Regions from separate parts of the Arthrobacter sp. E44 genome, predicted to be linked through region 1. Evidence: riboswitches for the same ligand, from Rfam matches in the RefSeq annotation. Region 1 holds a riboswitch; each other region holds the start of a gene.
What was found. Region 1 has a riboswitch for thiamine pyrophosphate ahead of thiO (glycine oxidase ThiO). Riboswitches for the same ligand answer to the same signal wherever they lie in the genome.
Positions count from the first base shown of each region.

Region 2: another riboswitch for thiamine pyrophosphate. It lies ahead of thiD (bifunctional hydroxymethylpyrimidine kinase/phosphomethylpyrimidine kinase); the one in region 1 lies ahead of thiO (glycine oxidase ThiO).
Region 3: another riboswitch for thiamine pyrophosphate. It lies ahead of thiC (phosphomethylpyrimidine synthase ThiC); the one in region 1 lies ahead of thiO (glycine oxidase ThiO).
Region 4: another riboswitch for thiamine pyrophosphate. It lies ahead of ACETK3_RS08225 (ECF transporter S component); the one in region 1 lies ahead of thiO (glycine oxidase ThiO).

Region 1 covers NZ_JBHDJA010000001.1:139,097-146,356, forward strand. Annotated here, with positions in the region: gene ACETK3_RS00635 (RNB domain-containing ribonuclease) at 1-1,451, opposite strand, end outside; gene thiE (thiamine phosphate synthase) at 1,491-2,240, opposite strand; TPP riboswitch at 2,268-2,387, shown strand; gene thiO (glycine oxidase ThiO) at 2,380-3,708, shown strand; gene thiS (sulfur carrier protein ThiS) at 3,705-3,941, shown strand; gene ACETK3_RS00655 (thiazole synthase) at 3,946-4,761, shown strand; gene ACETK3_RS00660 (hypothetical protein) at 4,829-5,131, opposite strand; gene ACETK3_RS00665 (DUF3107 domain-containing protein) at 5,155-5,379, opposite strand; gene ACETK3_RS00670 (TetR/AcrR family transcriptional regulator) at 5,441-6,106, opposite strand; gene moeB (molybdopterin-synthase adenylyltransferase MoeB) at 6,191-7,260, shown strand, end outside.
Region 2 covers NZ_JBHDJA010000012.1:55,049-62,308, reverse strand. Annotated here, with positions in the region: gene ACETK3_RS12355 (Rne/Rng family ribonuclease) at 1-1,933, shown strand, start outside; TPP riboswitch at 2,109-2,206, shown strand; gene thiD (bifunctional hydroxymethylpyrimidine kinase/phosphomethylpyrimidine kinase) at 2,214-3,734, shown strand; gene rplU (50S ribosomal protein L21) at 4,071-4,379, shown strand; gene rpmA (50S ribosomal protein L27) at 4,443-4,706, shown strand; gene obgE (GTPase ObgE) at 4,823-6,412, shown strand; gene proB (glutamate 5-kinase) at 6,402-7,260, shown strand, end outside.
Region 3 covers NZ_JBHDJA010000012.1:142,304-149,563, reverse strand. Annotated here, with positions in the region: gene ACETK3_RS12795 (glucose-6-phosphate dehydrogenase) at 1-745, opposite strand, end outside; gene ffh (signal recognition particle protein) at 830-2,413, shown strand; gene ACETK3_RS12785 (alpha/beta hydrolase) at 2,517-3,251, shown strand; gene thiC (phosphomethylpyrimidine synthase ThiC) at 3,248-5,074, opposite strand; TPP riboswitch at 5,070-5,177, opposite strand; gene ACETK3_RS12775 (amidohydrolase family protein) at 5,258-6,340, shown strand; gene ACETK3_RS12770 (VOC family protein) at 6,440-7,260, shown strand, end outside.
Region 4 covers NZ_JBHDJA010000007.1:60,752-68,011, forward strand. Annotated here, with positions in the region: gene ACETK3_RS08205 (DUF4235 domain-containing protein) at 1-205, opposite strand, end outside; gene ACETK3_RS08210 (CDGSH iron-sulfur domain-containing protein) at 323-601, opposite strand; gene ACETK3_RS08215 (glycosyltransferase family 2 protein) at 598-1,728, opposite strand; gene ACETK3_RS08220 (iron-containing redox enzyme family protein) at 1,725-2,780, opposite strand; TPP riboswitch at 3,061-3,201, shown strand; gene ACETK3_RS08225 (ECF transporter S component) at 3,268-3,891, shown strand; gene ACETK3_RS08230 (ABC transporter ATP-binding protein) at 3,891-5,438, shown strand; gene ACETK3_RS08235 (energy-coupling factor transporter transmembrane protein EcfT) at 5,435-6,235, shown strand; gene ACETK3_RS08240 (UDP-N-acetylglucosamine 1-carboxyvinyltransferase) at 6,365-7,260, shown strand, end outside.

The DNA.
Region 1 (7,260 bases):
GTGGTGATGTCTGAGGACACCAGCCGGACCCGGACCTTGGTGCCGGACTCCAGCTCGCCGGCGCAGCGCGCCGTCACTGCGGGTTCGGCAATCTGGATGATCCCGGAGCTGCCGTTGCCGTTCTTGCCGTTTTTCCCGTTGCCGTTAGTGTTCCCGTTCTGCGGCTTGGACCCGGAGATCACGATCGCGTCGAACTCCTGCCCGATGTGGTTCAGCAGCAGGGCCGCCTCCACAGTATCCAGGGCCAGGCGTTCCATCCGTGACGCCAGTTGGTCCGAGCCTGCCATGATGCCCGGCAGCAGCGGCAGGGCCTCCCGCGCCCAGCCGGGAACATCGCCGCCGTTGCTCAGGGCCTCGCAGATGACCAGCACGAAGCGGTCCACTAACCGGCGCAGCGGCGCGGTGGTGTGGGCATAGGCAGCGCCGATGGCGGACTGGATCCCATCCTCGGGGACGGTCCCGTCGAAGGCGGTGTAGGAGGCTCCGCGGAACAGCATGCCTGCCGAATGCATGATGGCCAGCTGCCGCGGATCGGTGGGGTCCAGGGACCGCAGATACTCGCCATAGCTGACTTCGCCGTCCCATGGCCTGCCCAGCACCTCGGTCTGCAGGCGAAAATGCTTCAGCGACCGTTCGTCCGGGGCCGGCATGGTGCGCAGGATGCCCACCTTGCCCTCCAGCATGAGCTGCGCCGCCGCCATCCCGGTCATCAGCGAAATCTGCGCGTTCCAGTCCTCCACCGGAAGCTGTGGAACAGCGTCAATCCGGTAGCCGCCGTCGGGCAGCTGGACAATCTCCTGCTCAGGCATGTTCAGGCTTGCACCTTCACGCGCCCGTTCCAGTGCCACCCGCTTCAGGCCCACCTCACGGAGCAGCTGGAGCACGGGCGGGGCGGTCCCGGCGTCGAGGGCTGCCTGGGCGCCCCGGTAGCTGAGCTTGTCGCGGCTGCGGACCCTCGCGCGACGGACGCTGACCGTCAGTACGGTTGCTTCGCCGTCGAGCGTGAAATCCCAGACGAAGGCCGAACACTCCTGGCCGGGCAGCAGGCTCCCGGCCCCTTCGCTGATGACCTCCGGGTGCAGTGGGATCCGGCCGTCAGGAGCGTAGAACGTCTGTCCGCGCCGCCGCGTCTCCGCGTCCAGGGGGCCTCCCGGCGCAACGAAGGCTGGAACATCGGCGATCGCGTACATCACGCGGTAGCCGTCCCCGTCCAATTCAATAAACACTGCCTGGTCCAGGTCCGTGGAGGATGCCGGGTCGATGGTGACAAACTCGACGGCGGTCAGGTCGTAGGACGGCAGCTGCAGCGCCGCAACGGCAGCCAGGGCGTCTTCCACGGCTTCTGCGGGATACGGGCCCGGAAGCTCAAGCTCCGTCCGCAGCAGGCCCAACGCCTCTTCCAAGGCGTTCTTATGGTCGTGGACGTTGGGAGCCAGCCGATGATGTGACACAAAATTCAGCGTAGCCCCAAGTTCCGCGATTAAGCAGGCTCAGGAACCGGCAGCGTCCAGCGCGTCGAGGAGGGAGGCAGCAGCTGCGGCGGGATCAGGGGCTTCGGTGATGGCCCGGACCACCACGATCCTGCGCGCACCCGCCTCCGCCACCTGGCGGACGTTGCCGTGGTCGATGCCGCCGATGGCAAACCAGGGCACCGGGTCCGCAGCCTGCCGTGACGCCTCGGCCGCGTACTTGACCAGTTCGGGACCGACGGCGGCCCTGCCGGGTTTGGTGGGCGTAGCCCAGACAGGGCCCACGCAGAAGTAGTCCAGCCCGGACGGTGCGGCAGTTGCGGCAAGGGCGGCATCCACCTGCTCGGGCGTATGGCTGGAGAGTCCGATGGCGGCGTTGCCGTCGACCAGCGTGCGTGCGGCCGCCAGCGGCAGGTCCTTCTGGCCGATATGGAACACCGGGGCCCCGGAAAGCACGGCGATGTCGGCGCGGTCGTTGACCGCCCACAGCTTGCCGCGCCGCACCGCCACTTCCTTCAGCACAGCCAAAAGGTCCAGTTCCTCGGCTGCCTCGATGGTCTTGTCACGCAGCTGAATGATGTCCACGCCGCCGGCAAAGGCCGCGTCCACGAACTCCGCAAAATCGCCGCGGTCCCGCCGTGCATCGGTGCAGAGATACAGGCGGGCAGCCTTAAGGGCCTCGCTGTCGCGGGCGTTGACAACCTCGGCATTGGCAACTCCGCCGGCCGGAGCGTGGGAACCTGCGGGAAGGGAAGGGGTGGTCGCATTCATGCCTGCAAGCCTAATTCCTCTAAACTGGGGAGGTACTGCGGGAGCCCGCGGCAGCTGTCACAAAGCGCCGGGCTGAGAGGGCGTCAGAGCCGACCGCTTGACCTGATCCGGTTAATGCCGGCGTAGGGAAGGAACCCAGATGCGTACCCCCGGCACCACCCAGCCCTCGTCCGTTGATGCGTCCATTCCCCCCACCCTTCGTGCCGACGTCGCCGTCATTGGCGGGGGAGTGGTGGGACACGGTATCGCCTGGGAACTGCAGCGTTCCGGACGCTCCGTCGTCCTCATTGACGACGCGCCAGGTTCCGGCGCGAGCTGGGCTGCCGCCGGCATGCTGGCCCCCGTGAGCGAACTGCACTACCAGGAGGAGGACCTCCTGGAACTCATGCTGGAGGCATCGTCACGGTGGCCGGCATTCGCGGCCGCCGTCGCCGATGCATCGGGCACGGATTCCGGATACCTCACGACGCCGACACTCGCCGTGGGCGCCGACGCCGCCGACCGCCGCGCCCTGATGGACCTGCGCACAGTTCAACAGGCGAGCGGGCTGTCCGTGGAACCCCTGACCGTCCGGGAGGCCCGCAAACGCGAACCCCTCCTCAGCCCCGCCATCGCCTGCGCCCTCGATACCCCGGGGGACCACCAGGTGGATCCCCGCCGGCTGGTGGCGGCCCTGCGGCTGGCACTGGCCGGCGGCGCCCGCGAAACGCACCACCTCGCCGTGGCAGGGGCAGTGGACGGTTACGCAGTGCCGGAGCGGGCAAGCGGGCTGTTGTGGGAGGACGGCATCGTTACGGGGGTTCGGCTCGCCGGTGGCGGCACCGTCCTGGCAGCGGAAACCGTGGTGGCCAACGGGCTGCAGGCGGGGGCGCTCGCGGACCTCCCCCATGGCCTCGAGCTGCCCCTGCGTCCCGTCCACGGGGACATCCTCCGGCTTGCAGTGCCCGGCCCCCTCCAGCCCCTGGTGACCGCAACGGTGCGGGGACTGGTGCACGGAGTTCCGGTGTACATCGTTCCGCGCCGGGACGGGACCGTGGTGATCGGAGCCACCCAGCGCGAGGACGCCCTGTCCGACGCCGTCAGTGCCGGCGGCGTCTACCAGCTGCTGCGCGATGCCCAGGCGCTGGTGCCCGCCGTCGCCGAGCTCGAACTTCTGGAATGCACGGCCCGGGCCCGCCCGGGAACCCCGGACAATGCGCCGCTGCTGGGAAGGGTGCCGGTGGACCTGGCCTTAAGAAGCGAAGGATCCGCAACGGAAGCCGGTTACGTTCCGGGGCTCATCATCGCCACCGGTTTTTTCCGGCACGGCGTCCTGCTCACACCCGCTGCAGCAGCCATCTGCACGGATCTGCTCGACGGAAAAGCCGACCCCCGCTGGGTCCCCTTCCGCCCGGGCCGGTTCTCCGGCCCGGGAACGGCCACCCACGGCCTCCACGACAATGGCACCCACACCAAGGAAACAGCGTGAACATCACCCTCAACGGAAACCCGCACACGGTGGCCGACGGCGCCTCCATCACCACACTCGTCAGCCAGGTCACCGGACGCCCGCTGGCTGACAACGGGCAGGCGACGGACGGCGGGAAGCTGGGCGTCGCCGTCGCCCATAACGCCCAGGTGGTGCCGCGCAGCCAATGGTTCGCCACGGCGCTCGCCGAGGGCGACGACATCGAACTCGTTACAGCAGTACAGGGAGGCTGACGCCATGACCGAAACCAGCACCATCAACCCCGCCGGGAACACCGGTGCCGGCGACGCCCTGGTGATTGACGGCGTCGCCCTGAAATCCCGCCTCATCATGGGCACCGGCGGAGCGCCCAGCCTGGACGGCCTGGGCGCAGCACTCCTGGCCTCCGGCACCGCCCTGACCACCGTGGCCATGCGGCGTTACTCACCCGCCGAAACCGGCTCGCTGTTCCAGCTGCTGGTGGACCACGGGATCCGGGTGTTGCCCAACACCGCCGGCTGCTTCACCGCCAGGGATGCTGTGCTCACAGCGGAACTTGCGCGGGAGGCCCTGGAAACGGACTGGGTGAAGCTCGAGGTCATCGCCGACGAGCAGACCCTCCTGCCGGACGCCGTGGAGCTCGTGGAAGCCACGGAGCAGCTGGTGAACCGAGGCTTCAAGGTGTTCGCCTACACCAACGATGATCCCGTACTTGCGCTGCGGCTCGAAAACCTCGGCGCCGCCGCCGTGATGCCCCTGGGCGCCCCTATCGGCACCGGCCTGGGGATCCTGAACCCGCACAACATCGAGCTCATCGTTTCGCGTGCGTCGGTTCCGGTGGTCCTGGATGCAGGCATCGGTACGGCGTCGGACGCCGCCCTTGCCATGGAGCTGGGCTGTGACGCCGTACTGCTGGCCACTGCCGTGACGCGGGCGCAGAACCCCGCCCTTATGGGCGAGGCGTTCAAACACGCCGTGATCGCCGGCAGGATGGCCCGGGCGGCCGGGCGCATCCCCCGCAGGGAGCATGCCCTCGCCTCGTCGGCAATGGAGGGCCGGGCGGAGTTCCTCTGACCGCGGACCTTAAACAGCTGTGGCCACCACCCGGACGGGTGGCGGCCACAGGCCGTTTACGGATGCCTTAGCGCCGCAGGATGGCGGTCAGCCGCTCCATATCGTGGCGTGTGCGGGTGCGGCCAAGATAGACCACAGCACCGATGGCGGCAGCAATGCCAAGGACCATGGGCAGGACCCAGGGGAGCCAGGTCAGGCCGGGCAGGTAGCCGAAACCGGCCGCCATGAGGATGATCCATGCCAGCGCCGCGACAGCCACGGCGACCCCCGCCGGCAGCACCGCGCCGTACTTGGCATGGCGCTTGTCATTGGCCCAGACAATGACACCGCCGGCGGCTGCAACCAGCACCACGATGGTCAACGAAAGCATGGATGCTCCCTTTCAGGCGCAGGCTAGAACTGGCCGAAGCCCACGCGGCGGACCTCTTCTGCCCCGATTTCCACGTACGCCAGGGCATTGCCCGGAACGATGATCAGGCGTCCCTTGTCATCCTTGAGGCGCAGCTCATTGCCTTCGCTGATGGCCTCGCCGACAACCTTGGCCACCGTCTCGGCATCCTGGGTCGATTCCAGTACGATTTCGCGGCCAACGTTCTGAACGCCGATCTTAATTTCCAAGGGGGCCTCCCAGCCTGTGAAGTTCTCGTACTTCTCTACGAGGTGTTGTCTTATTTGTAGTCTAGGACTCTTTGGGGAAGCGAGAGATTCCGCGCCAAGCTAAACGGTAGATGAGGTCGCTGGCCACATCGAGGTCCAGGTTGCCGTCGGTTTCCAGCCAGTACCGGGCACTGACCTGCGCCATTCCGGCCAGGCCGCGCCCCAGCAGTTCCGCCTCGAGATGGGGGAGCTTGGTGTCTTCCGCGATGACCCTTGCAATGGCGTCGGCGAAGGTGCGGTTGAAGGTTTCCAGCCGGGAGCTGACGTCGGGGTCGTTGATCAGGTCCGATTCGAAGACCAGCCGGTGGGCCTGGTCGTCGCTGGCGATGAAGTGGAAGTACGCACGCATGACGGCCTGGACGCGTTCGTCATTGTCCGTGGTGGAGTTCAGTGCCCCCAGCATCAGTTCGGTCAGGGACGCCAGGTGGCTTTCCAGCAGGGCGAGGTACAGGTCGCGCTTGGAAGGGAAGTGCTGGTACAGCACCGGTTTGCTCACATGGGCGGTTTCCGCGATCTCGTCCATGGCAGCGCCGTGGTAACCGTTGGCAACGAACACTTCCTGGGCCGCAGCAAGGAGCTGGGCACGGCGCTCATCCCGGGGCAGCCGGGCGGACCGTTGGCCTGCGGGGCGGGAGGGAGTTTGCGGTTCGGCTGCGGGCGGGCGGTCGGCCCGTGCTTCAGGGACCACAGTTATCCTTCTTTCCATTGCAGTTACCTTCACTTTACTGCGGGGTAATATGACCTGGCGGTATCCCGGGGCATACATTGAAGTATGGCTTCGTCTTTCACCGCAAATGTTTCAACTATTTCCCTCGATCCACTGGTGGAACCGGCTGCGGACCTGACTCCTGACGAGGTGGAACGGTATTCCCGGCACCTGATCATTCCCGAGATTGGTGCCCTGGGGCAGCGGAGGCTCAAGAACGCCAAGGTGCTGGTGATCGGCGCCGGCGGCCTGGGCGCCCCGGCACTGCTGTACCTTGCCGCAGCGGGTGTGGGCACCATTGGAATCATTGACGACGACGTGGTGGACCTGAGCAACCTGCAGCGCCAGGTGATCCATGGTGTGAGCGACGTCGGACGGCCCAAAATCGAATCGGCGCGGGATACCATTGCGGAGCTGAACCCGCTGGTGGACGTCCGGCTGCACAACGTGCGCCTGGACTCGTCCAACGCCCTAGGGCTGTTCAGCGGCTACGACCTCATCCTCGACGGTGCCGACAACTTCGCCACGCGCTACCTGGTCAATGACGCCGCCGCCATCCTGGGCAAGCCCTACGTGTGGGGTTCCATCTTCCGATTCGACGGCCAAGTCAGCGTCTTCTGGGAAAAGCACGGCCCCACGTACCGCGACCTGTATCCGGAGGCGCCGCCGGCGGGCTCCGTCCCTTCCTGCGGTGAGGGAGGTGTGTTCGGCATGCTGTGCGCTGCCGTGGGATCGCTGATGGTGACCGAAGCCGTAAAGCTGATTACCGGCGTCGGACGTTCCCTGCTTGGACGCGTGGCACTGTTCGACGCCTTGGGCGGCAGCTGGCGCGAGATCCGCGTGGCCAAGGACCCCGCCGCGGAACCCATCACCGAACTTACGGACTACGAGGCGTTCTGCGGCATTGCCCCGGCAGCGCAGGCCGATATCGAACACACCGTCACTGCCACCCAGTTGGCCACCATGCTGGCGTCCCGGAAGGCCGGGCTCAAAGACTTCGAGCTGGTGGACGTCCGGGAATCGGGAGAGTACGACATTGTCCGGATCGATGGTGCCAGGCTCATCCCGCAGGGACGCATCCTGGCCGGTGAGGCCTGGGACGAACTTCCGCAGGACCGGGACATCGTGTTCCACTG
Region 2 (7,260 bases), on a different contig from region 1:
GCGCCGCATCGAAAACGCGCTGAAGTCCGGCGATACCGTCCTGGTCCAGGTCACCAAGGACCCCGTGGGCCACAAGGGTGCCCGCCTCACCAGCCAGATCTCGCTGCCCGGACGCTACCTGGTGTACGTACCCGGCGGGTCCATGACCGGCATCTCCCGCAAGCTGCCCGACGTCGAACGGAACCGCCTCAAGCGCATCCTCAAAGACCGCCTGCCCGAGCACGCCGGCGTCATTGTCCGCACTGCCGCCGAGGGCGCTTCCGAGGAAGAGCTCACGCACGACATCAACAGGCTGCGGGCCCAGTGGGAAGGCATCGAAAGCCAGTCGGCCTCCACCAAGATCCTGGCCCCCGAACTGCTCTACGGCGAACCGGACCTGACCATCAAGGTGGTCCGCGACGTCTTCAACGAGGACTTCTCCAAGCTCATCATCTCGGGCGAGGAAGCCTGGGACACCATCGAGGCCTACGTAACCTACGTGGCCCCGGACCTGGTGGGCCGTCTCGAGAAGTGGACCAAGGACCAGGACATCTTCTCCGCTTGGCGCATCGACGAGCAGATCCACAAGGCCCTCGAACGGAAGGTCTTCCTTCCCTCGGGCGGCTCCCTGGTGATCGATCGCACCGAGGCCATGACCGTGGTGGACGTCAACACCGGCAAGTTCACCGGCAGCGGCGGCAACCTCGAGGAAACTGTCACCAAGAACAACCTCGAAGCTGCCGAGGAAGTGGTACGCCAGCTGCGGCTGCGCGACATCGGCGGCATTATCGTGATCGACTTCATCGACATGGTGCTCGAATCCAACCGCGACCTGGTGCTGCGCCGCCTGGTGGAATGCCTGGGCCGCGACCGGACCAAGCACCAGGTTGCCGAAGTGACCTCTCTCGGCCTGGTCCAGATGACCCGCAAGCGCATGGGCACCGGGCTCCTGGAAGTCTTCGGCGAGCAGTGCGAGGCCTGCGCCGGCCGCGGCGTGGTGACCCACGACGATCCCGTGGAGCACCGCCGGGCCAATGTCGTGGCCGCCGAGCACCACCACGTCCAGCGCAATGACAACCGGCCCGAAGCCCGGCCGGAAGCCCACCGCACCGAAAGCCAGCGGACCGACAACAACCAGCCGGGCGCACGTTCGGAACGAAAGCGGCGGCGCGGACGCAACGGCCAGCAGCCCGAGGCCGCTCCGGCTCCTGCCGTCCAGGTCCACACCGTCCACCCGGACCCTACGGACGCTGAGCGGCATGCCAAGGCAGAAGCAACCCGCCTTGCCCTGGCCAACATCGCCGCTGCTGCCCACGCCGCCCACCTGCACGACGAAGAGGTGGCGGCAACCCGGCAGGTGCCCGCCGCCCCGCCTGCGCCGGCTCCGGCGGAGGAGAAACACGACGCCGACGCCCCCACGCGTCCGGCGGCTGTCCTGACATTCGGTGGCGAGGAAGTCCCGCTTCCGTTCGTGGAGCATGCGGAGGAGCAGCAGCCCAAGCCGGCTCTCACCTTGGACCGGCTCGCTGAAGCGTTCGCCCACCTGGGCCAGCCGGCGTCGTCCGTGGAGGACGCTCCGGCCAGGACCGCGGAGGTGCCGCAGGCAGCCGAACCGTCCGCACCGGCACCGGCCACGCCGGAATCAGGGGCTGAAGCCGGGGGAGCGGAAGCCCGCACCGCGGTGGAAGTTCCAGGCGAAAAGGACTATTCGGACCACACGCTGGAACAGTCCCGGCAGCGCCGTCCGCGGCGCCACCGGGGTGCCAGCCGTGCGCAGGGTGCCGCCAACGAGACCGCCGTCCAGCACCACGAAAACGTCCAGTCGACTGCCGGAGGCCATTCGCACGCGGCCAAGGCCCCGGAAATGGATAAGGCACAGGCCACCGCCGAACCGGGCAAGGCGGCAGCGGAACCGATTATCCTCGGCGTCGGCGTCCCGGCTTCGGAGCTGTAAGCCGGAAGCCCCGGACAGGCAACAAAGACACATTCAGGAGTCCCCGCTTTGTGGACGGTTCCCCGGTGAATGACACGGGGAACAGTCCCAGGGCGGGGACTCCTGCGTGCGGCACCCACCCCTTTGCGGCAGGTGCTGTCACCTTTCCTGGGAATACGCCCCAGCGGCTAGGCTGGAAACCGACACGGGGTGCCGCGCAAAAGGCCGGCTGAGATCCACACCCGTTGAACCTGTCCGGCTAGTACCGGCGAAGGGATGTCTCTTGTCTTCAACCCTTTCCATGCCCCTGCCAGCTGCATTCGATGCACCCATTGAGTTGCCGGCAGGCCGTGACGTTCCACGCGTCCTCTCCATCGCGGGCTCGGACCCGTCAGGCGGAGCGGGCATCCAGGCAGACCTTAAGAGCATCGCCGCGCATGGCGGCTATGGCATGGCCGCCATCACCGCCCTCACAGCCCAGAACACCCAGGGCGTGCAGGCCGTGCACGTTCCTCCGGCCGCTTTCCTGGCCCAGCAGCTGGATGCCGTCAGCGACGACATCAACATCGACGCCGTCAAGATCGGCATGCTGGGTGACAGGGAAGTGATCCGCACTGTGCGCGGCTGGCTCGAAAAGGTGCGTCCCGACGTCGTGGTTCTCGATCCGGTGATGGTTGCCACCAGCGGCGACCGGCTGCTGAAGGAATCGGCGGAAGCGGCACTTCGGGAACTGCTGCCCCTTGCCCACCTCATCACCCCCAACCTGCCCGAGCTTGCCATGCTGATGGGCGCTGCCCCTGCGGAGAGCTGGGATGAGGCGCTGGCCCAGGGCAGGCGCCTGGCCGATGCCACCGGGGCCACAATCCTGGTCAAGGGCGGGCACCTGGCGGGGGAGCGCTGTCCGGACGCTCTGGTCAACACCGCGGGCCTGCTCGGGGAGGAGATAGTGGAAGTCCCGGGACCCCGTATTGCCACCCGCAACAGCCACGGCACGGGATGCTCCCTTTCCTCCGCAATGGCAACCGTGCAGGCACGCCTGGGCGACTGGGAAGCAACACTGCGGACCGTCAAGCCCTGGCTGGCCGGCGCCCTCGAGAACTCGGGCCAGCTGTCAGTGGGCCGGGGGAACGGGCCAGTGCACCACTTCCACCATCTGCGGCCGGCACTGCAGGAAGGCGGCTTCGCGGCCCGGCTATGGACGGAAGCCCAACAGGACCTCGACGACATCTACGCGCTTGACTTCATCCGCGGCCTGGCCGCGGGAGACCTGGCCGAGAAGGACTTCGCCTACTACCTGGCCCAGGACGCCCTTTACCTCAACGGGTACTCCCGCGTTCTGGCCCGCACCAGCGCCCTGGCCCCCTCGGAGGCCGAACAATTGTTCTGGGCAGGATCGGCCCAGAATTGCCTCGAAGTGGAAACGGAACTCCACCGCTCCTGGCTCAGCACACGGCCGGTCCAGGGCGGCCTGGGCCCCGTCACCAAGGCCTACGTTGACCACCTCACAGCAGCATCGGCGTCGGGCAGCTACGCAGTCCTGGCGGCAGCCGTCCTGCCCTGCTTCTGGCTCTACGCCGAGGTGGGCAGGAAGCTGCACTCCCAGTTCCTTTCCAGCTGTGAGCCTGAAGGGCACGCCTACGCGGCGTGGCTGCGCACCTACGCCGACGAGGGCTTCGCCGAAGCCACCCGCCGGGCCATCGCCATCGTGGATGGGGCGGGGCGGAAAGCGTCGGACCATGAAAGAGCAGCGATGGTCACCGCGTTCAAGCAGTCCTGCCGCTTGGAAGTGGAATTCTTCGACGCGCCGAGACTTCATTCCTGACCGCTGCCGGCAGCGCCGCCGCTATGATGGAGTGGCATGGTTGCGGTGCTGCCCGCCGGGTTTGTGGTTACTACCACAGCGGGGCCGCCGGAACCAGCCTCATTTGCGGCCGTGGACGGATTTAGCGTATTCTGGATCTTCGGTGCTTACGCCAACACTTGGGTTATGACCCTGGGGCATTCTGCTGTGTATAACAAGCGGACTGCTCCACCGGGACGGCTCACGGATTTCCCCGGGGAATCCACGGCGTTGAGGCACAGCGGGATCCCAGCCAATTTCCGAGCCGGGTGCCGCACGCAAATTTTGTAATAAACGTCGAGAGAAGTGAGTTCCCAAGTGGTGTACGCGATTGTCCGCGCAGGCGGCCGCCAAGAGAAGGTTTCCGTTGGAGACTTCGTTACCCTGAACCGCGTCGCCGGTGGAGCCGGCAGCACCATCGAGCTGCCCGCACTGCTCCTGGTTGACGGTGACAAAGTCACCTCCGCCGCCGCTGACCTGGCCAAGGTAACTGTTACGGCTGAAATCCTCCAGGACCTCCGTGGTCCTAAGATTGTCATCCAGAAGTACAAGAACAAGACCGGCTACAAGAAGCGCCAGGGTCACCGCCAGGAACTGACCAAGGTCAAGATCACCGGCATCAAGTAACCCACCGGTTACTGTTCAGGTTTTCCAACAGATTCCCCAGAATTTTAAAGGCAGGCATTTCAGATGGCACATAAAAAGGGCGCGAGCTCCACTCGCAACGGTCGCGATTCCAACGCTCAGTACCTCGGCGTCAAGCGCTTCGGCGGCCAGGTAGTTTCCGCAGGCGAGATCATCGTCCGCCAGCGTGGCACCCACTTCCACCCGGGCGCCGGCGTTGGCCGTGGCGGTGACGACACCCTGTTCGCACTGACCCCGGGCGCCGTTGAATTCGGCACCCGCCGCGGTCGTCGCGTGGTCAACATCGTTGCTGCTGCAGCTGCAGAGTAACAACAAGTTCTGAAGCGGTGGAGCGGGCCTGTGGGTCCGCTCCACTGTTCTTTTAACCGCATTACAATCGATGTGGCGTTCCGGACGCCAGGTAAACAGCATTTGAGGAGATCCACGTGGCCAGCTTTGTAGACCGGGTAGTCCTGCACGTATCCGGCGGATCGGGCGGCCACGGATGCGTCTCCGTCCACCGCGAGAAGTTCAAGCCCCTGGGTGGACCCGACGGCGGCAACGGCGGCAACGGCGGTGACGTGATCCTTCGCGTCGATCACCAGACCACAACACTCCTCGACTACCACCACGCACCCCACCGGCATGCCAGCAACGGCGGTCCCGGCATGGGTGACTGGCGCGGCGGTAAGAACGGCGAGACCCTGGTGCTTCCCGTGCCGGACGGTACCGTGGTCAAGACCAAGGACGGCACCCTGCTCGCCGACCTCGTAGGTGAAGGTGCCGAGTACGTGGCGGCCGCCGGAGGCGTGGGCGGGCTCGGCAACGCAGCACTCTCCTCCCAGAAGCGCCGCGCCCCTGGCTTCGCCCTGCTGGGCCTTGAGGGTGACTCCCGCGACATCGTGCTGGAGCTGAAGTCCATCGCGGACATTGCACTGGTGGGCTTCCCGTCCGCGGGCAAGTCCAGCCTCATCGCAGCGATGTCCGCCGCCCGCCCCAAGATCGCCGACTACCCGTTCACCACACTGGTTCCCAACCTCGGCGTGGTGCAGGCAGGCGATGTGCGTTTCACCATCGCCGATGTCCCCGGCCTCATCGAAGGCGCCAGTGAGGGACGCGGCCTGGGCCACAACTTCCTGCGCCACGTTGAGCGCTGCGCTGCCCTGGTGCACGTGCTGGACTGCGGCACCCTGGAATCGGACCGGGACCCGCTCTCCGACCTCGCCATCATCGAGGGGGAGCTGGAGAAGTACGCCGTCGACATGAGCTATGCCGGCCAGGACGGCGAAGTGGTTCCCCTGAACCACCGCCCCCGCCTGGTTGCGCTGAACAAGGTGGACCTGCCGGACGGCAAGGACATGGCAGAGTTTGTACGCCCGGAACTCGAATCGCGCGGCTACCGCGTCTTCGAAGTGTCCGCCACCAGCCACGAGGGACTGCGCCAGCTCGGCTTCGCCATGGCCGAGATCGTCCAGGCCGCCCGCGACGCCGTAGCCGCCGCCCCGCCCAAGGTCCAGCCCGCCGTGTTGCGGCCCCGCGCCGTGAATGAGGCAGGGTTCAAGATCCGTCGCGAGGAGAAGAACCTGGAGCCGCTGTTCCGCGTCCTGGGCGAAAAGCCCGAGCGGTGGGTCAAGCAGACCGACTTCACCAACGAGGAAGCCATTGGTTATCTCGCAGACCGCCTGGCCAAGCTCGGCGTGGAGACCGAGCTGTTCAAGCAGGGCGCCAAGCCGGGGGACACCGTGGTCATCGGCGGGGATGACGGCGTCGTCTTCGACTGGGAGCCCACCATGATGGCGGGTGCCGAACTCCTGGCCTCACCGCGCGGCACTGATCCGCGGTTCGCCGATATCGGTGACCGCCCCACCCGCACCCAGAAGCGCGAGGAGCAGCAGGAACGCCGGGATGCCAAGGCTGCCGCCCGCGCCGAGCTTGAGGCGGAGCGGAAAGCCGGGATCTGGACCGAATCCGTCAGCGGCCGCCGCGCCGCCCAGCCCCTCAAGGAAAGCGGACTGGAAGCGGACGATGACCTCTAAGAGCACCACGGCTGACCCTGCCCAGCGCACCGCGGACCGAAGTGCGCTGGCAGGTGCCCGGCGCATCGTGGTGAAGGTGGGGTCATCCTCGCTGACCAGCATCAAGGGCGGCATCTCGGAAGAGTCGCTCACGGCCCTGGCCGACGCGCTGGCGGCCAAGCGCAACGCCGGCGCCGAGATCATCCTGGTGTCCTCCGGCGCGATCGCCGCCGGACTGGCTCCGCTGGGGCTGGCAAAGCGGCCCCGCGACCTCGCCACCCAGCAAGCCGCCGCCAGCGTGGGCCAGGGACTGCTGATGGCCCGCTACACCCAGGCCTTCGGCGCCCACGGCGTGACCGTCAGCCAGGTCCTGCTCACGGCCGAGGACCTGATGCGCCGCAGCCAGCACACCAACGCCCTGCGCGCCATGGACCGGCTGCTGAACCTCGGGGTGGTCCCCGTGGTCAACGAAAACGACACTGTCGCCACCCACGAAATCCGCTTCGGCGACAACGACAGGCTCGCCGCCCTGGTGGCCCACCTGGTGCGCGCCGACGCACTCGTGCTGCTGTCCGACGTCGACTCCCTGTATGACGGTCCGCCCGCCCAGGGTGCCAAGCGCATCCCCCTGGTCACCGGCGCGCACGACCTTGAGGGCGTTTCCATCGGCAAGGCGGGTAGGGCCGGCGTGGGCACAGGCGGCATGATGACCAAGGTCGAAGCTGCCAGCATGGCGGCAGGCTCGGGCATCCACGCCCTGGTGACCTCCACGCCCAACGCCGCCGCGGCCCTGAACGGCGAGGACGTGGGCACCTGGTTCTCCGTCAACGGCTCCCGCAAACCGGTCCGCCTCCTGTGGTTGGCGCACG
Region 3 (7,260 bases), on a different contig from region 1:
TGGCCGGAGGCTCGATGGCCATCACGGCCATGACCTGCAGGAGGTGGCTTTGGATCATGTCGCGCAGGGCGCCGGCGCCGTCGTAGTAGCGGGCACGTCCCTCCAGGGCCAGATCCTCGTCGAAGAAGATTTCCACCTTTTCCACGTGCTGCCGGTTCCACACCGGCTCCAGGAAGTTGTTCGCGAACCGCAGGCCCAGGATGTTGAGGACTGTGGCCTTGCCCAGGAAATGGTCCACCCGGTGGATGTGGTCTTCCGGGACGAGGCGCGCCAACGTCTGGTTGAGGGAGCGCGCGGACTGTTCGCTGGAGCCGAAAGGCTTCTCCATCACCAGGCGGGTACCGGCCGGCACCTCCTCTGGCTGAAGCGTCTCGCAGGCCAGCTGGCTGATCCGGGGCGGCAGAGCGAAGTAGACGGCCACCGGGCCTTCCAGGGTTTTCAGCAAGGCCGCCAGGGCGCCATTGGCCGTGACATCCAGCTGGTGGTACACCGTCTCCTTCTGCAACAGCTCGAGGGCTTCCTTGCCCGGCTGGTCCGCTGCACCGGCTGCCGCCGCGAACGATGACTGCACGCGCTCCCGCCACTGTTCAGGCGTCCAGGGGTCCGAACCGGCCCCCACCAGGCTGAGGCCCTCTGCACGGCCGGCGGCAAGCAGCCGCGCCAGCCCCGGCAGGAGGAGGCGGCCGGTGAGGTCGCCCGAGGCGCCGAGGATGAGCAGGGTCTTGACAGTTGTTTGGCTCGTCATTTTGCCAGCATGCCATCTTAGGTGTCTGACTTGATACCCTAGATAGTCGAGTCCCGATCATCTCCTGAAAGAAGTTCACGGCGCGTGTTCAATTCACTCTCTGACCGGTTGACAGCAACCTTCAAGAATCTCCGCGGCAAGGGCCGCCTCACGGAGGCCGATGTTGATGCCACCGTCCGCGAGATCCGCCGTGCCCTCCTGGACGCCGATGTCGCCGTACCGGTGGTCCGCGAATTCACGGGACGGGTCCGCGAACGTGCGCTGGGTGCGGAGGTCTCTGCCGCTCTGAACCCCAGCCAGCAGATCGTGAAGATCGTCAACGAGGAACTCCAGGAGATCCTCGGCGGCGAGACCCGGCGGATTCGCTTGGCCAAGAACGGCCCCACCATCATCATGCTCGCCGGCCTCCAGGGTGCGGGTAAGACCACCCTCGCGGGCAAGCTGTCCAAGTGGCTGAAGGCCCAGGGCCACAGCCCCATGCTGGTGGCCTGCGACCTCCAGCGCCCCAACGCCGTCACCCAGCTCCAGGTAGTGGGCCAGCGCGCCAACGTCCCCGTCTTCGCACCCCACCCGGGCGCCACCTCGACTGAGCTGGACCAGCCTGCCGGCGACCCGGTCGCCGTGGCGCGTGCCGGCGTCGAGGAAGCACGCCAGAAGCTGCACGACGTGGTGATTGTTGATACCGCCGGCCGCCTTGGCGTGGACGCCGACATGATGGAGCAGGCCCGCCAGATCCGCCGGGCCATCGTGCCCAACGAAGTCCTGTTCGTGATCGACTCCATGATCGGCCAGGACGCCGTGAACACGGCCCTTGCCTTTGACGAAGGCGTGAACTTCACCGGCATCGTGCTTTCCAAGCTCGACGGCGACGCCCGCGGCGGTGCCGCGCTGTCCGTCGCGTCGGTCACCGGCAAGCCGGTCATGTTCGCCTCCACGGGCGAAGGCCTGGACGACTTCGAGCTCTTCCACCCGGACCGGATGGCCTCGCGCATCCTGGACATGGGCGACATCCTCACGCTCATCGAACAGGCTGAGAAGGCTTGGGACAAGGATGAAGCCGCCCGGATGGCGAAGAAGTTCGCCGACCAGGAAGACTTCACCCTCGAGGACTTCCTCGCCCAGATGCAGCAGATCCGCAACATGGGCTCCATGAAGAAAATGCTCATGATGATGCCTGGCGCGCAGAACATCCGGCAGCAGCTGGAGCAGTTCGACGAGCGGGAGATTGACCGCGTCGAGGCAATCGTGCGGTCCATGACCCCGCACGAGCGGCTTGCCCCGAAGATCATCAACGGCTCGCGGCGCGCCCGCATCGCCCGTGGTTCCGGCGTCCACGTGTCGGAGGTCAACGGCTTGCTGGAGCGGTTTGCGCAGGCCCAGAAGATGATGAAGAAGATGGCCCAGGGCGGCATGCCGGGAATGCCCGGGATGCCCGGCCTGCCTGGTGCCGGCGGCGGTGCCCGCAAGAACGCCAAGAACGCGCCCAAGAAAAAGGCAAAGTCCGGCAACCCGGCCAAGGCTGCGCAGGAGCGCAAGGAAGCCGAAGCCCGGCGCGCCAATGCGGCCAAGGCACTGCCCACCGGGGCCGCCTTCGGCCAGCAGGGCAGCGACTTCGACCCGTCCCAGCTGAACCTCCCCAAGGGCTTCGACAAGTTCCTGGGCAAGTAGCAGTTCACCATCATCGTGCAGCGCCAGGTGTCGTTTTGATCGCTCAAGACGACACCTGGCGCTTTTCGGTGGGGATGTCGGCACCGTGGAATAGGGTTGGGACATGTTCAAGCAGAGGGTAGTGTTCGTGCACGGCGCCGGAAACTTTGGCGCTGCCGCGTGGCCGCGCCAGCACGGCATGGCACTGTCCTATGACGCCCTGTTCCTCCGGCGGCACGGCTACGATGCCGTCGCGGAGCCGCTGGAGTCCTCCTTCGCCGCAGACACCGCCATCATCCTGCGCTCCCTCGCCGATGACGGCCGCGGCGCCGCCGGCGGGCACGTTGTGGCCCATTCCCAAGGGGCAATCGCCGCCATGATGGCCGCGGTGGAAAGCCCGGACCTGGTCTTCTCATTGACCCTGGTGGAACCGGCGTGCCTGTCGCTGACCGCGGAACTGCCGGCCACAGCCGCCCACATCAGCTTGATGCAGCCCCTCTTCGAGGTGCGCCACCAGCTAAGCGACGAGGACTTCCAGCGCGAATTCGTCCGCCGGGTCTATGCCACGGACCTCCAGGAGCCGGCCACCGCCGAGGAGAAGAGGTCCGCCCGCAGGCTCCGGCTCCAGTCGCCGTCCTGGGAGGCGCCGCTGCACATCGTCCCCGGCGTGCCCACGCTGGTCCTGACCGGCGGCTGGGAGCCGCTGTATGAGGAAATCGCCGGGTACCTTCGGGAGACCGGCGCCCTGCACCGCGTTGCCACGGGAGGGCACCGGCCCCAGGACTCCCCGGAGGGGGACCAGGCAATCCGGCAGTTCATTCGGCAGGTCAGCCGGAGCCAGCCGGCCCGGGCGTCCTAGCTTTCCGCGGGAACCCGCAGCTCCGGCAGGTACACCTTGCCGCCCGCGGCCAGGAACTCCTCGCTCTTCTCCCGCATCCCCGATGCCACGCCGGCAAGCGCCGCTTGGGCCTCCGCGGAGCCGAATTCATCACGGATGTCCTGGCTGATCCGCATGGAGCAGAACTTAGGCCCGCACATCGAGCAGAAGTGCGCCGTTTTGGCGGGCTCGGCCGGCAGCGTCTCATCGTGGAACGCCTCGGCGGTGACAGGGTCCAGGGACAGCGCGAACTGGTCCCGCCAGCGGAACTCGAAACGGGCCTTGGACAGCGCGTCGTCCCGCTCGTGCGCGCCCGGGTGGCCCTTGGCCAGGTCCGCAGCATGGGCGGCGATCTTGTAGGTGATCACGCCGGTCTTCACGTCGTCCTTGTTGGGCAGGCCCAGGTGTTCCTTCGGGGTGACGTAGCAGAGCATCGCGGTCCCGTACCGGGCAATCTCGGTGGCACCGATGGCCGACGTGATGTGGTCATAGCCCGGGGCAACATCAGTCACCAGCGGCCCCAGGGTGTAGAACGGCGCGCCCTTGCACAGCTCTTGCTGGCGCTCGACGTTTTCCCGGACCAGGTGGAAGGGGACGTGGCCAGGGCCTTCCACCATCACCTGCACGTCGTATTCCCAGGCGCGCTGCGTCAGCTCGGCCAGCGTGTCCAGCTCCGCGAACTGGGCGGCGTCGTTGGCGTCAGCGGTGGAACCGGGGCGCAGACCGTCACCCAGGGAAAACGCAACGTCGTACTTCGCGAAGATCTCGCATAGCTCATCGAAGTGCGTGTACAGGAAGTTTTCCTGGTGGTGGGCCAGGCACCAGCCGGCCATGATCGAGCCGCCGCGCGAGACGATGCCCGTTACGCGGTTGGCTGTGAGCGGGACGTACCGCAGCAGCACGCCGGCGTGGATGGTCATGTAGTCAACGCCCTGCTCGCACTGTTCAATGACAGTGTCGCGGAAAATCTCCCATGTCAGCGCGTTGGCCTCGCCGTTGACCTTTTCCAGGGCTTGGTAGATCGGTACTGTCCCGATGGGGACGGGGGAGTTGCGGATGATCCATTCCCTGGTGGTGTGGATGTCGTCGCCGGTGGACAGGTCCATGACGGTGTCGGCGCCCCACTGCGTGGCCCACTGCAGCTTGTCCACCTCCTCCGCGATGGAGCTGGTGACCGCGGAATTGCCGATGTTGGCGTTGATCTTCACCAGGAAGGCCTTGCCGATGATCATCGGCTCGGACTCGGGATGGTTGATGTTGCTGGGGATGATCGCGCGGCCGGCGGCCAGCTCGCTGCGGACCAGCTCGACGTCGCAGTTTTCCCGCAGCGCCACGAACCGCATTTCCTGGGTGATGATGCCCTGCCGGGCATAGTGCATCTGCGTCACTGTCCGGCCGTCGACGGCGCGGCGGGGCACCGGCCGGGCGCCCTTCCATTCTGCAGAGGCGGCACCCCGGCGGACTGCCGAGCGGCCGTCATCGAGCAGGTTGCGCTCCCTGCCGGTGTACGCCTCGGTGTCTGCCCGTGCCTCAATCCACTCCGAACGGAAGGGCTGAAGGCCCCGGACGGGGTCGCTGCCCGGCCCCGCTGTCCGGTAGGTGCGGAACGGTTCGTTGGGCCGGCCGTTGGGGGATGGCTCAAGGGAAATTTCCGTTACCGGCACCCGGATCCCGGCGCCGGGATCTTCGATAAAGGCCAGCGAATGCGACTTCAGGGACTGGGTCACCTGAAGTGCTGTCTGAGCGTCCGCTGTTGTTTCTGCCTGGATTTGGGCAGCGTTTAACTGGGTGTTTTGTGTACTCAAGGGAATACTCACTTCCTTCGCCGGCATTACCCGGACAGGTTCAACGGTCGCAGGCCGCGTCAGCCCGATCTCAGCCCCTGCAGGGGCACCCGTGTGGTCAGGAACGAAGCTACCACAGGCCCCTGGGACCGCGTTGTCACAATCCGCGGTGCTAGCCTGTCCGGGCAATGAAAGGAAGTCCTGATGCCACAAGTCATTGAATTCAGCGGACCCGTCCTGACCGGACCCGACAGCATCCGGTACGGGCTTTGGTCCGTGGACGGGAGCCTCACCTTCACCCGTCCCGTGACGGAGCCGGGCAGGGTCCTCCATGGCTGGGTACTGCCGGGTTTCGTTGACGCGCACTGCCACATCGGGCTGGGACCGGGCGGCCCCGTTGACGCCGCCACGGCTGCGGAGCAGGCCCTGGCTGACCTCAACGCAGGAACCCTGCTGGTCCGTGACGCCGGTTCACCGGCCGACACCCGCTGGATGCAGGGCCGCGGGGATTTCCCGCTGCTGATCCGTGCCGGGCGGCACATCGCCCGAACGCGGCGCTACCTGCGCGGCTTCGCGGAGGAAGTGGAGCCGGAGGGCCTCGTGGAGGCCGTCCGCAAGCAGGCGCGCGACGGCGACGGCTGGGTCAAGCTGGTGGGGGACTGGATTGACCGCGGCGCCGGTGACCTGGCTCCTTCCTTTCCCGCCGCCGTCGTCCGTGACGCCGTCCAGGCAGCGCATGACGAAGGTGCCCGGGTGACCGCCCACTGTTTCGCCGAGGACACCCTGGACCAGATGCTGGATGCCGGAATCGACTGCATTGAACATGCCACGGGCCTCCTGCCCCGCCACCTGCCCCGGTTCGCCGAACAGGGCATACCGATCGTGCCCACCCTCATCAATATCGCCACCTTTCCGGACATCGCGGCGCAGGCGGATTCCAAGTTCCCGCGCTACGCCGCCCACATGCGCGCCCTGTGGGAACGCAGGCTGGAACGGGCGGCCGAGGCCCACGCAGCCGGCGTGCGCATCTTTGCCGGAACCGATGCCGGCAGCACAATCCGCCACGGCAGGATCGCGGACGAAATCCTTGAACTGCACGGCGCCGGCCTGCCAATGACGGCAGCACTGGATGCCGCATGCTGGGCCGCCCGGACCTGGCTGGGGGCGGGCGTCCTGGCGGAAGGAGCGCGGGCCGACGCGGTGGTGTGCCGGGAAGACCCCCGGGCCGTGCCGGAGACCATCAGGTCGCTTGAGCATGTGGTGCTGGGCGGCCGCATCATCCGCTGACCAGAGGGCCCTTGGGGACTTGGAATAAATTGAAGCTTCAAGTAATTTTAATGTGTGACAGGCCGCCATTGGGACGGCCTCCAACACAAGGAGCCATCAATGACCGCAGCAGCCAGCAGCCAGGATCTTCTTCCTGCCGACCTCGCCATGGGCACCGTGATGCTCAAGGTGGGCGACATGAAGCTCATGGCCGACTACTACCAGCGCGCGCTGGGACTCGAGGTGGTGGCTGAGCAGGACGGCGGACTCTACCTTGGCCGGCTCGGCAGGCCGCTGGTCCACCTGGCCCCGGCGCCGGGACTGCATATTCCCGGCAGGGGAGAGGCGGGCCTGTTCCACACCGCCCTGCTGTTCGAAGACCAGGCTTCCCTGGCCGCCACCGTCGCCACGGCCGCCCAGTACGAGCCGCGGTCCTTCACCGGCAGCGCCGACCACTTGGTGAGCGAGGCCTTCTATTTCACCGACCCCGAGGGCAACGGCATTGAACTGTACTGGGACCGCCCGCGCAGCAACTGGTCCTGGAACGGGACGGACGTCGTCATGGACAGCCTTGCCCTCCCGCCGCAGCGCTACCTGGAGCAGTACCTCACCGAAGAGTCGCTGGAAGGCCAGCGCCGGACAACCGCAGGCGTTGGCCACGTGCACCTCCAGGTGGGTGACGTCCAGGCCGCCCGGGACTTCTACGTGGGAACCCTCGGCTTCGAAAAGACGGCCGGCTGGCACGGGCAGGCATTGTTTGTTTCCGCCGGCCGCTACCACCACCACATGGCAATGAACGTCTGGAACAGCCGCGGTGCCGGGCCGCGCAAGGACACCCTGGGGCTCGGCGAGGTGCTGATTGAAGTTCCTTCAGGGGACGACGTCGGGGCGCTGGCGGACTGCCTCAAGGTTGCCGGAGTGGCCTCGCACCACACCGGTGC
Region 4 (7,260 bases), on a different contig from region 1:
CCAGGACCTGGATGATGGCGCTCACCGATGCCGAGATCAGCGCGAAGGTCAACGCCGAACGCAGGCTGGTGGGGACGTCCTCGTGCTTGCCGGTGGGCGGCTTCTGTCCCGTGGTCTTTTCCCAGATGGTGTTGACCAGCTTGGTGCCGGCCAGGCCTGCACCCAGGCTCACCCCGGTCCCGAGCAGCTTGATGAAAAGGTTCATTCCTATTACTCCTTGCGGGCGGAAAACGGACTGTCCCCAGCCTAGCCGCACACCCGCCAACCACCCGGCAAGAGTCGGGGCAAGGGCGTGGCAGGCAGGCGGAGCTTGCTGGACTGGCTAAGCAGCCGGGGGCTCTGTGCGGAACTTGATCAGCTTGTGCGTGCCGTCGCAGTACGGCTTGATGGCGGAGGCCCCGCACCGGCACAGGGCCACCGTCTTCCGGTCCCGGGGTACGGCACCGCCGGACGGGGTGACGAGCTCAAACTCACCGCGGACAATCAGGGGCCCGTCCGGGCAGACCACGATGGAGCTCGCGGCGGGGTCCTGCTCCGCATTTGCCCGCTCCACATCCACCTGTTCCAGGTCGGCTCCTGTTCCATGCTGTTCACGATTCATGCCTGCACCGCATCCATCCTTGTTGTTCCTGGTGTGCCCGGGACGCGTCTGTCCGGGACCCCTCTGCCCGGGACGCCCTGCAGCCTGCCCCCGTGGCGCCGCAGGAGCTCCGCCTCGGAGTGCGCCGCCGTCCTGATCCTGCTGCCCGCGTAGGGAACGCCGCCCCTCGACCTGAACCCGAGGGCCAGCCACACGCAGGTGGCCCGCTCAAGTGCCCACAGCGGAGCGAACCAGGCTGCCGAGGCGGGGAAGACGGCGGTACCGTTGTGCCGCCGTCGTCCAATCTCTGCAGCGGTGGTGATCACCACGGCGAGCCCGCACAGGGTGGTTGCCCGCCCTTTGCCCGGAAGGAACAGCGCGGCTGCGGCTGCCGGGAACAGGGCAAGCTCGGCGGCCAGCCGCCGAGGCTGGGCGAAGCCGTCGTACGCCTGGCGCACCCGCTGGCGCAGGAAATGCCGCACGGTGGGCGGCCTGCGGGCCACGAACAGGTCCGCAAGTGTCCGCTCGCTCCCCCCTGCGGCCTTGATGGTCCTAATGAGTTCGAGGTTTTCGAACAGGACGCCGGCATAGCCGCCGGTGGCCAGCAGCGCGTCGCGGCGCACCCCCAGCGTTCCCGGGTAGTCGGCCGACCAGGCCCGGTTAAGCAGGGTCCGGGCCGTGTCCCAGCGGGCGTGCCATGGGAGGGGGGTGAAGTAGTTCTGCGGGCGCACCACGTGGGCGGACTCCAGGTGATGGACGACGGCGGCGAGGGCCTCGCGCGTATAGCGGACGTCGTCGTCCGCGATGACAAGGAACGGCGCACCCGGGGTGCGCACGCCGGTCATGACGCCTGCCACCTTGCCGTTACTGGCCTGCCCGTGAAGGGCAATGCTGTCCGGCGGGGTGTCCGGCCGGATGTGGCGGACCGCTGCGGGAAACGTGGCACGGTGCCGGTCGAAGAGGTCGGGGTCTGAGCCGTCCACCACGGTGACCGGAATCCAGCCCACCAGTTGGCGGAGGTAACCGGCCAACTCTGCCAGGCCCGAGTCCTCCGTCCAGCGCAGGGGAAGGATGTACTCCGCGTCGGAGACCAAACGGGGACGCCCTTCCCTTGCCCCGGGAGCGACTGCCGCGGGCGCGGCTGTCACGCTGCCGCCGGTACAGCCGCCCGGAGCGAGGTCTGCCCGGCTTCCCAGGACGACATCAGGTGGGCGGTAAGGCGGCTGTCGATGGCCATGACCGCCGTCGCCCCGAACAGGACATCGGCAAGCAGTTGCGGTTCGGCTTCCACCAGGCCGCCGGCGAGGTCCCGTCCCGCAATCTGTTCGTGCACGGCGTCGGCCTCCACGTGCTCGTCAAAGTAGTGCGTGATGTCAGGCCCGAAGCCGTGCCGGCGGAATCCGTTGCCGTAGAAGCGGTTGGGCTGCGAGGAGGTCATTTCGTAGATGGCGAGGTGCCCGGTGATGGCACCGCGGAGCCGGCGGTTCAGGCCGCAGAGCGACATGAGGTTGACGGAAGCCAGGGAGATTGCCGGGACTGTGTCCACGTAGGCGCCGTAGCTGTCATCCAGGCCCAGGCCTCGCATGGTCCGGGCGAACAGCGCGCTGTGCATCCGCTCAGGCCGGCCGCCGCCGTATTCGTCCGCCTGGATTTCCACCAGGGCCGCCTTCGGCCTGCCGCTGAGCCGCGGAATGGCCCAGGTGTGCGGGTCGGCTTCCTTCAGCTGGTACATGGATTTGTGGACCAGGAACTCCTTGAGCTGGTCCAGGGTGGCTTTCCGGGCCACGTAGCGGGACAGGCTGGGGCCGGTGTCCGTGGCGGCCAGGCCGAAGAGGACGTCGGCAACTGCGTCACTGGTCATGGCAATTCCGTCGGGCAGTTCGAAGTTTCCTGCCGCCTCCTTGGCGGCAGCGCGCAGTGCCGCTTCGAAGGGTTCCTCGATCAGCCGCCGGACCCTGATCAGCGCAGGCTCCCACTCCCAGCTGTCTGAAACGCCGTCCAGCCCGGAGTAATGGAGTTCGTAAAGGCAGAATAGTGCGAGTTGGATGTCCTCGTCGGCAATGATGTCGCCGGTTCCGGCCAGCTGCCGCACCACCAGGGAGTACAGCCCATCCAGGCCCGGCCCCGCGGCGTCCGGAGCCTGCGCCAGGACTTTGAACAGTGCGCTGCTGACGGGGCCTCTGGTTTCCGGGATTCTCATGGTGCTCCTTGGTCTGCCGCGCTGCTGACGGGAACGAACGCGGGGCCGACCATGGTGAGTCCCATGTGCCCGTACTCCTCGAAACCCGGGAGACAACATAGTAAGCATGATTACTAATAAAAGCTAAGCGCGCTTGTTTCCATGCCTGGCGCCACCACGCACGGCCGGTCACATCCTGTCCGGTTGGCGCCCGCAGCCCTCAATCCAGCGCCGTTCGGTGTAAACTGGACCACGCCCGGATGGGCAAATCAAAAGCCTTACCCAAACCAAAAAGCAACACTAAAAACGACAGGGGAGCGCCGCCGTCGGGCATCCTGGCAGAAGCCGGGCACCGCAGGTGGGCGCTGAGAGTGCGGACCGCCGCAGACCCTCGAACCTGATCCGGTTAGTACCGGCGCAAGGGAGTCGAGTTCTCAAAGTGTCGCGGCTGCACGGCAACGGGCCGTCAGCCGGTCCACTTTCCCCTCCTGTTCCCCAGGAGGATCACATGAGCACTGCAGCAATCAAGAAGACCACCAGCAGGTCCTGGCGCGTCGTGGACATCGTGGTGGCCGCGCTGGTGGCCATCGCCGGCGGCGTCATCTTCTGGGCATGGGACCAGGGCGCGGCAGCACTGTCCGCCCCCATGAACGCGGCCTACCCGCCGCTCACCGGTCTGCTGGCCGGCGGATGGATGATTCCGGGCGTGCTGGGCATGCTCATCATCCGCAAGCCGGGCGCGGCGCTGTTCTGCGAGACCGTGGCCGCCACCGGAGAGCTGCTCATGGGCTCGCAGTACGGCGCCTCGGTCCTGTTCTCGGGGTTAATCCAGGGCCTGGGTGCGGAGATCATCTTCATCATCTTCGCCTACCGCAAGTTCAACCTGCCCGTCTCCCTGCTGGCAGGCGCCGCGGCCGGCTTCTTCTGCGGCCTGAATGACTCGTTCGCGCCGTGGGGCTGGAACATCGCCTACTCAGGTGCGGACAAGTTCGCCTACATCGTCCTCACCACCATCTCCGGCGCCGTCCTGGCCGGCGGCCTGTCCTGGCTCGCCACCCGCGGCCTGGCCCGCACCGGCGTACTGAGCTCCTTCGCGTCCCGCAGGGCTGCCACGGAGCCAGTCTTCTCCTGATGGCACCCTCCCAGGGCGCAGCCGGCGCCGTCCGCCCCGCCGCGGTCACTGCCCGCGGCTGGGGCTGGCGGCATGCCGGCAGGGCCAGGCCCGCCGTCCATGCCCTTGACCTGGACATCAGCCCCGGCGAGCGGGTGCTGCTGCTGGGCCCCTCGGGCGCCGGAAAGTCGACGCTCCTGCATGCGCTGGCCGGCGTACTGGGAGACATTGACGACGACGGCGAGGCGGGCGACGCCGACGAGTCGGGTTCGCTGCTGGTTGACGGCGCCGTGCCCCGCTCCCAGCGCGGCCGCGCCGGCTTGATGCAGCAGGACCCGGAGACGCAGGTGGTCCTGTCGCGGGTGGGGGACGACGTCGCGTTCGGAGCCGAGAACCTTGCCGTGCCGCGTGACGCCATCTGGGCGCGCGTGCACGAGGCGCTTGCCGACGTCGGACTGTCCCACCTCCCGCTGGACCACCCGACGTCGGCCCTGTCCGGCGGGCAAAAGCAGCGCCTGGCGCTGGCGGGGATCCTGGCCATGCGCCCGGGGCTAATCCTGCTGGATGAGCCCACCGCCAACCTGGACCCGGACGGGGTGCTGGAAGTCCGCGACGCCGTGGCGCGCTGCCTGGACAAGACCGGGGCCACCCTGGTGGTGGTGGAGCACCGGGTGTCGGTGTGGAAGGACCTGGTGGACCGGATCGTGGTCCTGCAGCCGGGCTCCGCCTCCGAGCCCGCCGTGCTCTTGGACGGGCCGCCGGACCGGGTACTCAGTGAGGCGCGCACCATGCTCGCCGCGGCGGGGGTGTGGGTTCCCGGCTACGTCCCGGCCACCCGTGCCCGGGCTGCGGTGCAGGCGCCGGGAACGGGGAATCTCCTGCTGGCGGCCGAACAGCTGGGTGTTTCCCGCGAACGACCCAGCCGCAAGGGCTTCCGCAGGATCCCGCCCGTCCCCGTCCAGGAAGGCGTGGCCGCGCAGGTCCGCGCCGGGCAGGCCCTGGCCATCACCGGTCCCAACGGCGCCGGCAAGTCGACCTTCGCGCTGACCCTTGCCGGCCTCCTGGAGCCGGTCTCCGGAAAAGTCTCCGCCACCCTGGACCTCAGCCGGGGTGCGGGCATCGACCCGTTCCGGTGGAAGGCCGAGCAATTGATTTCCCGCGTAGGGACGGTGTTCCAGGAGCCTGAGCACCAGTTCGTGACCGGCAAAGTGCTGGATGAGCTGCGCTTTGGCCCCCGGCACCTGGGCCATGGTGAGGACCGGGTTGACGAGCTGCTGGAGCGGCTGCGGCTCACCCAGCTGGTGGATGCGAACCCGTACACGCTCTCCGGCGGTGAAAAGCGGCGGCTGTCCGTGGCCACCGTCCTTGCCGCCAGCCCCCGGGTCCTGGTCCTTGACGAGCCCACCTTCGGGCAGGATGCCAACACCTGGGCCGAATTGGCCTCGTTCCTGTCCGAGCTGCTTGATGCCGGAACGGCGGTGGTTTCGGTGACCCATGATGCCGAATTCACTGAGGCGCTGGGCGGCGAGGAGCTGCGGATGTTGGCTGCGGAAACGGTGGCGCCATGAGGCAGCAACTCACCCTCAGCGGCAACCGGGCCGTGCTCACCCGCGCCAACCCGCTCAGCAAATTCGCGGCGGTCCTGCTCATCACCGCCGTCCTTGCCCTGTCCATCGACTGGGTCTCGGCATCCGTGGCGTTGGTCTTCGAGCTTCTGCTCTTTCCCCTGGCCGGGCTCACCCTGTCCCTGCTGTGGCAGCGGGGCTGGCCGCTGATCCTCGCGGCCGCCATAGGCGGTTGGAGCACGTCCATCCTGGCGCCGGACAGCGGCAGGATCCTGCTCGACGCCGGCATCTGGACCATGAGCGAAGGTTCCCTTCAGCTGGGGATCGGCTTCCTCCTGCGCGGCTTTGCCATCGCCCTTCCGGCGGTGCTCCTGATGAGCTGCACTGATCCCACGGACCTTGCCGATGCGCTGGCGCAGAAAGCGCGCCTGCCGCACCGGTTTGTCCTGGGAACCCTCGCCGCAATGCGGCTGGTGGGGCTCATGGCCGAGGAGTGGCAGACCATCGGCATGGCACGGCGTGCCCGCGGCGTGGGTTCACGCGGCAGCCTGGGCCAGCGGGTGAAGGCTACGCTGGGGCAAAGCTTCGGGCTCCTGGTGCAGGCCATTCGGCGCGCGTCGAGGCTGGCCGTCACCATGGAAGCGCGGGGCTTTGGCGGTGCCACGCGAACCTGGGCGCGGGAATCAACCTTCAGCCTGCTGGATCTCGGAGTGGTGGCCGGCGGCGTCGTGGTGGCCGGGCTTGCGCTTTTTGCGGCTGTTACCGCCGGTACCTGGAACATGGTGTGGTTGGGAAGCTAAGTCCCGGGCTTAGGTGCTATGTAGGCTTCCCTATCGCACTTGATGGGTACAGCCTTTCCGTATCCCCCCAATGGGCCCTTGGGTAGGTGCTCGGCAGGCTGGATAACTCATTTATGATATATTCGGCGTATGACGCAAGAGACCGCTGAACACGTTGCCGCCATGCTGAGGGACGCCCGGAGCGAGAAGGGGTGGACCCAGGGCCAGTTGGCTGCCGAACTCGGCACCAGCCAGAGCGCCGTGGCCCGGATGGAACAGGGCAAGCAGAACCTGAGCCTAAAAATGATCCAGCGCCTGGAAAACATCTTCGACCGCAGCATCGTCAACGTGGGCAAGCCGCAGATGACCCACCTGCGGGTAGAGGGCGGCCGCACCCTGTCCGGCGCCGTGGACGTGAACAGCAGCAAGAACGCCGGCGTCGCCCTTCTGTGCGCCAGCCTGATCAACCGCGGCACCACCGTGCTCCGCCGGCTGGCCCGCATCGAGGAAGTTAACCGCATTGTCGAGGTGCTCACCAGCATCGGCGTGGAATGCACCTGGCTTAACGACACGGACCTGCGCCTCCGCCGTCCTGCCGTCCTGGACCTCGAAGCGATGGACGTGGACGCGGCACGCAGGACCCGCAGCGTCATCATGCTGCTCGGCCCCATGCTGGATGAATCGCGGGAGTACCGGCTGCCCTACGCCGGCGGCTGCGACCTTGGCACCCGCACGGTGGAGCCCCACATGCAGGCACTGCGCGAGTTCGGCCTCTCGGTGGAAGCCACGGCCGGTTTCTACACCGTCCAGGCACCTCCTGCCGACACCCGCGACCGTTCCTTCGTCCTCACCGAGCGCGGCGACACCGTCACCGAGAATGCGATCATGGCGGCGGCGCACCGGCCGGGAACAACCGTGATCCGCAATGCCAGCCCCAACTACATGGTCCAGGACCTCTGCTTCTACCTGCAGATGCTGGGCGTCACCATTGAGGGCGTGGGCACCACCACCCTGAAGATCACCGGCCAGCCCGAGATCGACGCCGA